DNA from 2 places in the Neorhizobium sp. NPDC001467 genome. Region 1 is predicted to be linked to the other one. Evidence: riboswitches for the same ligand, from Rfam matches in the RefSeq annotation. Region 1 holds a riboswitch; the other holds the start of a gene.

Region 1 (3,579 bases):
GAACCACCTTCGGCCGGCGGGCGATCAGCGTTCTTGCAAACTCCAGTCGGGAAGGGGAATAGTCACAATGGACGGGATCGAGAATCCATGGTTTTCCAGCATCATTGGCGATATCGACCGCTCGTTCGATGACATTGCGACGCTCGGCGTCGAGCGTGCCAAGATTGATGGTCAACACATCCGCCTTCGATACGAAATCGGCGATCTCGTCCGATGAGGACGTCATTGACGGGATTGCGCCGATCACCGTTATGCCGTCAGCGGTGAATTTCTGTACCACCGTATTCATCAGGCAATGCACGCGCGGACGCTTTTCGCGCACACGGTCCAGAAGATCGGCGGCCTGCTCTGCTGTCGGGTATGTCCGTGCCATGGTCACCGAACCTCCAATGCGATGTCTGCGACCGGCGGCGCTTTTTCGATCAGCCCGCTTGTCTGTATGAATTCGCCAAAACGCTGGTATCGACCGCGATCGAGTGCTGCCGGCCGCTTTGCGAAGCGTGGCAGGGTATCGGTGAAGGCCTGACGGTTGAGGGCGTCGTCGAGATTTGGATAGGCTGCCACAAAGAGTTTCCAGGACTCTTCCGGGTGATTTGTCAGGAAAATGGCGGCCTTCTCGACGGCTTCGAGAAAACGCGGTAGGCGCGGATCCGCCACCAGGGCATCACGGGTGACGAAAATAAGTTCGTCATACACGGGGACGCCGTGTTCCTCGGGAAAGAAAGAACGACCTTCATGGCCTTCGAGGCGCATCTGTGTCAGTTCGAAATTGCGGAAGCCGCCAAGCGTGGCATCGACCTTGCCGCCGATCAGCGATGGCGACAGCGCAAAATTGACATTGATCAGCTCGACATCCTCAAGGCTTAGGCCTTCGCCCTCCAGCATGCGTTTCAGCATCGCGTCTTCAAAACCGCTGACGGAAAAGCCGATCTTCTTGCCGCGCAGATCTTTCAGGCTGCGGATCGGGCCATTGGCCAGTACCGTGACGGTGTTAAGCGGTGTTTCGACCAACGTGCCGACGCGTTTGAGCGGCAGGCCGGCTGCGTGGTCGAGATAGAGGTTCGGCTGGTAGTGAATGCCGATATCCGCCTGACCAACCGCGACGAGACGCGGAACCGACGATGGATCGGCTGGCGGCACCAGTTCGACGTCAAGTCCAGCGGCGTCGAAATAGCCGTTTTGCGCGGCGATGACGAGCGGCGCATGATCCGGGTTCACGAACCATTCGAGCATGACGGTCAGCTTGTCAGCGGCATGCGCGCCGTTCGCATGAAAGCTTGTGATAATGGCAATGCCAATTGCCAGCAGGGTTCGTCTCATTGGTTCTCGTCTCTCCTCAGGATGAAAACGGTGTTTTCTGCTCGTCTTCCCGCGCCCAGTGGGGATGTCCCAGCGTGAGCCGATCGAAGGCCAGCCGCAGGCCGATGCTTGTCACGGCGAGAATGGCCATGGCGGCAAAAACGGTATCGGTCTGCATCCGGGCATTGGCTTGGACCATAACGAAGCCCAGCCCGGCCGAAGCCCCAACCCATTCGCCGATGATGGCCCCAAGGGGCGCCAGCGGCACGGCGACGCGCAGGCCCGACACCAGTGCGGGTAAAGCAAGGGGGACCCTCAGCCGAACCAGTACCTGCCACGGGGTTGCAGCCGTCAGCGCCGCCGCCTCCAGAAGCACGGGTTCGGTGCGCCTCAGACCATCGGCAAATGCAGAGGCCACCGGAAAGAAGATGACGACGGTCGTCATCGCCACCTTCGAGGCTACGCCAAAACCCAGCCACAGTACCAGGAGCGGCGCGAGCACGAAAACGGGAAAGGTCTGCAGCACAAGGATCATTGGCCAGAGGAGCCTGCCGGTGCGCGGCAGTGCCACTGAAAGAAATGCCACCGCCGCTCCGAAGACGCTGCCGAAAAACAGGCCCGCTAAAATTTCGCCAAGCGTGATCAGCGTATGATGAGTGAGGAAAGCGCTCTGGCGCACCAGCGCGTGGACGACTGCAAGCGGCGATGGCAACAGATAACGCGGTGGAGCAAACAGCTCCACCGCTGCCGACCAGATCAGCAGCAGCAGAAAAAGCCCCAAGGACGTGGGTCGAAACTGCATGTCAGCGCATCGACGTGGAGCTGTCGAGCCATACGGATCTCGTGGCTTGGAAACCCTTGAAAGCGGTAGGCATGGTTTGATCTCCTGACAGCGATATCATGGAGATCCAGGCGAGCGGAGAATAAGAAAGAGGTGCACGAAAGCGCCGTTTCCGTTCCTACGCCGGTATGACCCGGATCAGGTTCAAGGGTCCGGCTCACCGCCATCTCAGCACCGTTCGGTGCTCCCCTCGGAATGGCGTCAATCTGGACCTCGGACCTGGAGTTGTCAATCACGGAGGTTCGGTCCGTTTGAACACCATAAGGCATAGGACCCTGGACGCTGCGCAATGCGCAAAGGGAGGGTACGCTAGCGTACCCGCGGCGGCGTCCAGTGTGTTTACCACACTCTCTAACTGCTTCTTTACTCAAGTCCTAGAAGGTTCGCCCGCAGGGGGTTCCCAACATGATACGTGATGTCCAAACCGACGCAGGAACTCCATCGGTCCCCCTCATCGGGCCTGGTAATGATGGTGACTATCTGCGGGGGCTGCAGGTCCATGCTGTCGAACAGAATATCAGCCGCGGCCTGATCGCATTTTCTGTTGCTGCCGCCGTCTCGACCCTATTCTTCTACGATTCCTACAGCGCCCAGTCGATCACTTGGTTGGTCCTGGCCCTGATCATGACGGCTGTGCGGATACGCATCGCGCGCCGCGCAGCCGGCCGACCTCCACGGCCCCTGTCGGAAAAACAACTCAGGCCTTACGCGGTTTGGTGCGTAATATCCGCCTCGGTCATGATGAGCTTTCCAAGTTGGATCATCATGGAGGAGGATGGGCTTGCGTTCGCTTTCATGCTGTCCCTTTGTCTGGGAACTTTCTGGTCAGCAAGTTTTGTTCACGCGCCTGTCCTTCGGTCTTCCGCATCTTTCATGACGACGCAGTTGGTCGTCACGGGAATTGCCATGGTGTTGAGGGGTCCTACCCTCGACAACATAATCCTGCTCTGTCTTTTCGTCATCGGCGTTGGCAGCGCTTACGCCCTGATCAAACAGCATTCAAAAACCTTCTCTCAGTCGGTCCTTCAGCAAATCGCTTTGGAAAAGCAGAACGAAGTCATCGGGCTTCTCCTGCGCGATCACGAGGAGCAATCGAGCGACTGGCTTTGGCAGACCGACGAGCTGATCGCCATCATGTCACCATCACCGCAGTTTGCTGCTGCGTTCGGTCGATCTCAGGGCGAAATGGTGTCGCTTCCGCTCGAGGCGCTTTTCCGGAATGCCGAAGGCGCGGTGGCGTCAACAGGCGTTGCGACACTGATCGATCACATCAATGCTGGAAAGTCGTTCCGTGATCATGTCGTATCATTGGTGGTGGATGGCGTGCCTCGATGGTTTTCCGTCTCCGGTAGGGCAGTGACCAACGAGCTCGGTGCAATTGTCGGACACCGAGGCGTGATGTCGGATGTGACTTCCGCCAAGCAAGCAGAGCGACAGAT
Region 2 (3,579 bases), on a different contig from region 1:
TTCAAGGCCGAGCGTCGTGTTGTCGAGAATCCTGCGCCACGGCATCAGCGCATCGCGTTGTGGCATGAAGGCGAACGGACGTCCGGCTGCCGCAAGCGGCTGCCCATCGAATTCGATCGCACCCGCATCCGCGTCGATGCCCCCGGTCAACAGCTTGAAAAGCGTGGATTTCCCGCAACCGGAGGGGCCGAGAATGGAGACGAATTCCCCGGGCTGCACCGTCATGGAAATAGCGGCAAGCACCGGAAGGTCGCCGTAACGGCAACTGACGGCATCGAGTTTCAGACGCGGTACGTTCATCGTTCCTGACCTCCGACGGAACCCCGGCGCGTCCACGGCATCGAGAGCCTTTCCGCAAGAACGGCAAGCCCGAACAGGCAGAGCGTCAGCACGGCGCTTACCAGCACCGCGGCCAGCACGAGGTCGGGTCGGAAATTGTTCTTGGCATTCAGCATATAAATGCCGAGACCTTTGGCGGCACCGGCATACTCGGAAAAGATCGCGCCGACGACGGCATAGGTGATCGAGATTCGCAGGCCTGCGAAGAAGAAGGGCAGGGAAGAGGGCAGGCGGGCGACACGGAAAAGTTTGAAACGCCCGGCGCCCATCGAGGTCAGCAATTGTTCGAGTTCAGGTTCGGTCGCCTCATAACCGCGCGAAAGCGCGACCAGCATGGGAAAGAAGGTGACCAGCGCCACCAGCAGGATTTTTGGCAAAAGCCCGAAGCCGAACCACAGCACGACCAGGGGCGCGATCGCCACAAGCGGCAAGGTCTGGCTGACGATGAAGACGGGAAAAAGCGCCCGCTTCAGCGCCGGCACGAAATCGACGATGACGGACAGAAGGAAGGCTGCGACAAGCGATAACGAAAAACCCGCAAGCGTGGCGCTGAGCGTGGGGATGGCGTTGTCGAGCAGAGCCTGCCGGTATTGATAGGCTTGCGCGAGAACCCGCGACGGCGCCGGCAAGGTCGTGGGCGAGACGCCGGAAAAGAGTGCATAGGTTTCAAAGATCAACGCCAGACCGCCGACAGCCATAACAGCCGGCAGGGCATTACGGAGATGAAGCCATATCGAGACGGCGGGCCGCCCGCGCACGGGGTGCGAAAACAACATGAACATGCCTCGGCCGTTCGCAGGACGCGTGGAAAATCAGCGCGCGGAGGGGCTGTTGGCGGAGACCGTCAGGTCGATCGTCACATGTCCGGCCGGTGGCCCGAAACGCACCAGCGCCTCATGCACGGTGGAGAAGACCGCACCGGTGTCGCCGCGCAGCTTGGTGCAGAAATTCTTGGATTTCTCAAACGTGCCGGAATTCTTCACGAAATCGATGCAGCCATAGATCTCATCCATGTGGCCGTCGATGCCGAGCGTGTATAGCGAGAACTGCGCCGCCGCCTCCTGACCGATCACCGGTGCATCGCCGACCGCCAGATGCGCCTTCAGCTTGCGCTCGGCAAGCGGCGCCAGCGGTCCGGAAAATTCCGGTGTCTGGCAGATCGGGTCGTCCGGCTCGCCCGGGCATCCGCGCGAGATCGTCGCATGCAGGACGCAATGCTTGCCACTCTTCGACGCTGCCGCGAACAGGTCGCGCATGGCGGCGAACACGATATCAGGTGTGCCGACGAGCAGCGTGGAGATATCGTCCGTCTCGATCCGCAGCTTTTCGCGATAGGGCTCGAGCGCCGACAGCGCGTCTGTGATGACGCCGACGAAATCGTCGGTCATCGGATACAAAGAAATCTGCGCGCCGGAAAACATCGCTCTACCTCGCTCCGCTGGCATTATCCAGATCAGCTGAAGGGTCCACGGTCATGCGACCATATCTCAGCCCCGGCCTTACGGAGCACCCCTGTAATCGCGGCTAGTTAGACCGGATTGGGGACGGATGGCAAGGTGGGTTGTCGAGAAAAATGGCGAGGCGGATCGCAAGCCCATTCAGGCTTCATCAATATTGGCAAAGCCATCACGTCAGCCTCTCTTGGGCCATGGCACTGGTACCTCACGGCGATTACCGCAAAATGGAATCCGAGAGTTCAGCAACCCGGCAACGAAAAAGGAGGGCTTTCGCCCTCCTTCCCATTGTCGCGTCTACGGACCGCTCCGGTTCATTCCCACTCGATCGTGCCCGGCGGCTTGGAGGTAACATCATAAACGACGCGGTTGATGCCGCGGACCTCGTTGATGATGCGGGTCGCGGTGCGGCCGAGGAAGTTCATGTCGTAGGGATAGAAATCCGCCGTCATGCCGTCGACCGAGGTGACGGCACGAAGGGCGCAAACGAAATCATAGGTCCGGTAATCGCCCATGACGCCGACAGTCTGCACCGGCAGCAGCACGGCAAAGGCCTGCCAGATCGTGTCATAGAGACCGGCCTTGCGGATTTCGTCGAGATAGATCGCATCGGCCTTGCGCAGGATATCGAGCTTTTCGCGAGTGACGCCGCCTGGGCAGCGGATGGCGAGGCCCGGACCCGGGAAGGGGTGGCGGCCGATGAAGCTTTCCGGCAGGCCGAGTTCTCGGCCAAGCGCGCGAACTTCGTCCTTGAACAGTTCGCGCAAGGGCTCGACGAGCTGCATGTTCATGCGCTCGGGCAGGCCACCGACATTGTGGTGGCTCTTGATCGTGACCGACGGGCCGCCGGAGAACGAAACGCTTTCAATAACGTCCGGATAAAGCGTTCCCTGCGCGAGGAAGCGCGGTTCGCCCTTGCCGTCGGCAGCGATCTTTGCCGCTTCCGCCTCGAAAACCTCGATGAACAGGCGGCCGATCGTCTTGCGCTTGACTTCAGGGTCGCTTTCGCCGGCAAGCTGGGTCAGGAACAGGTCGGAGGCATCCACGGCCACGAGCGGAATGTTGTAATGGTCTCGGAACATGCCGACGACCTGTTCGGTCTCACCCTGACGCATCAGGCCGTGATCGACATAGATGCAGGTCAGCTGGTCGCCGATCGCTTCATGGATCAGGATGGCGGCAACAGAGGAGTCGACGCCGCCGGACAGGCCGCAGATGACGCGCTCGGTGCCGACCTGGTCCTTGATCTTGCGGATCATTTCGGCGCGGTAGGCGGCCATGGTCCAGTCGGATTTCAGGCCGACGATCTTGTGCACGAAGTTGGAGAGAAGCTTGGCGCCATCCGGCGTATGCACCACTTCCGGGTGGAACATCGTCGTGTAGTAATGACGGCTCTCGTCGGCGGCGATGGCGAAGGGCGCGTTTTCCGATGTCGCAATGACCTCGAAACCGTCCGGCAGCTGCGTTACGCGGTCGCCGTGGCTCATCCAGACCGGATAACGGCCACCCTCAGCCCAGAAACCGTCGAACAGCGGGCTGGCCTTCTTGATCTCGACATCTGCGCGACCGAATTCGGCGGCATGGCCACCTTCGACGACGCCGCCGAGCTGGGTGCAGAGCGTCTGCTGGCCATAGCAGATGCCGAGAATCGGCACGCCACTGTCGAAAACCGCCTGCGGTGCGCGCGGGCTGCCTTCGGTCGTGACCGAAGCCGGGCCGCCGGAAAAGATCACGCCTTTCGGCGCGAGCCTGTCGAAGGCTTCGGCGGCACTCTGGAAAGGATGGA

The links. Region 1 has a riboswitch for thiamine pyrophosphate ahead of ACQKKX_RS08130 (ABC transporter permease). Riboswitches for the same ligand answer to the same signal wherever they lie in the genome.
Region 2: it holds a riboswitch for thiamine pyrophosphate, as region 1 does, so the genes downstream of both, ACQKKX_RS13840 (YkoF family thiamine/hydroxymethylpyrimidine-binding protein) here and ACQKKX_RS08130 (ABC transporter permease) in region 1, are expected to answer to the same signal.

What each region holds. Positions count from the first base shown of each region.
Region 1 is NZ_JBNNPS010000002.1:726,662-730,240, reverse strand. Features, by position in the region: gene ACQKKX_RS08140 (hydroxyethylthiazole kinase) at 1-373, opposite strand, end outside; gene ACQKKX_RS08135 (ABC transporter substrate-binding protein) at 376-1,320, opposite strand; gene ACQKKX_RS08130 (ABC transporter permease) at 1,337-2,101, opposite strand; TPP riboswitch at 2,239-2,341, opposite strand; gene ACQKKX_RS08125 (putative bifunctional diguanylate cyclase/phosphodiesterase) at 2,546-3,579, shown strand, end outside.
Region 2 is NZ_JBNNPS010000006.1:80,921-84,499, reverse strand. Features, by position in the region: gene ACQKKX_RS13850 (ABC transporter ATP-binding protein) at 1-300, opposite strand, end outside; gene ACQKKX_RS13845 (ABC transporter permease) at 297-1,115, opposite strand; gene ACQKKX_RS13840 (YkoF family thiamine/hydroxymethylpyrimidine-binding protein) at 1,152-1,760, opposite strand; TPP riboswitch at 1,752-1,863, opposite strand; gene guaA (glutamine-hydrolyzing GMP synthase) at 2,108-3,579, opposite strand, start outside.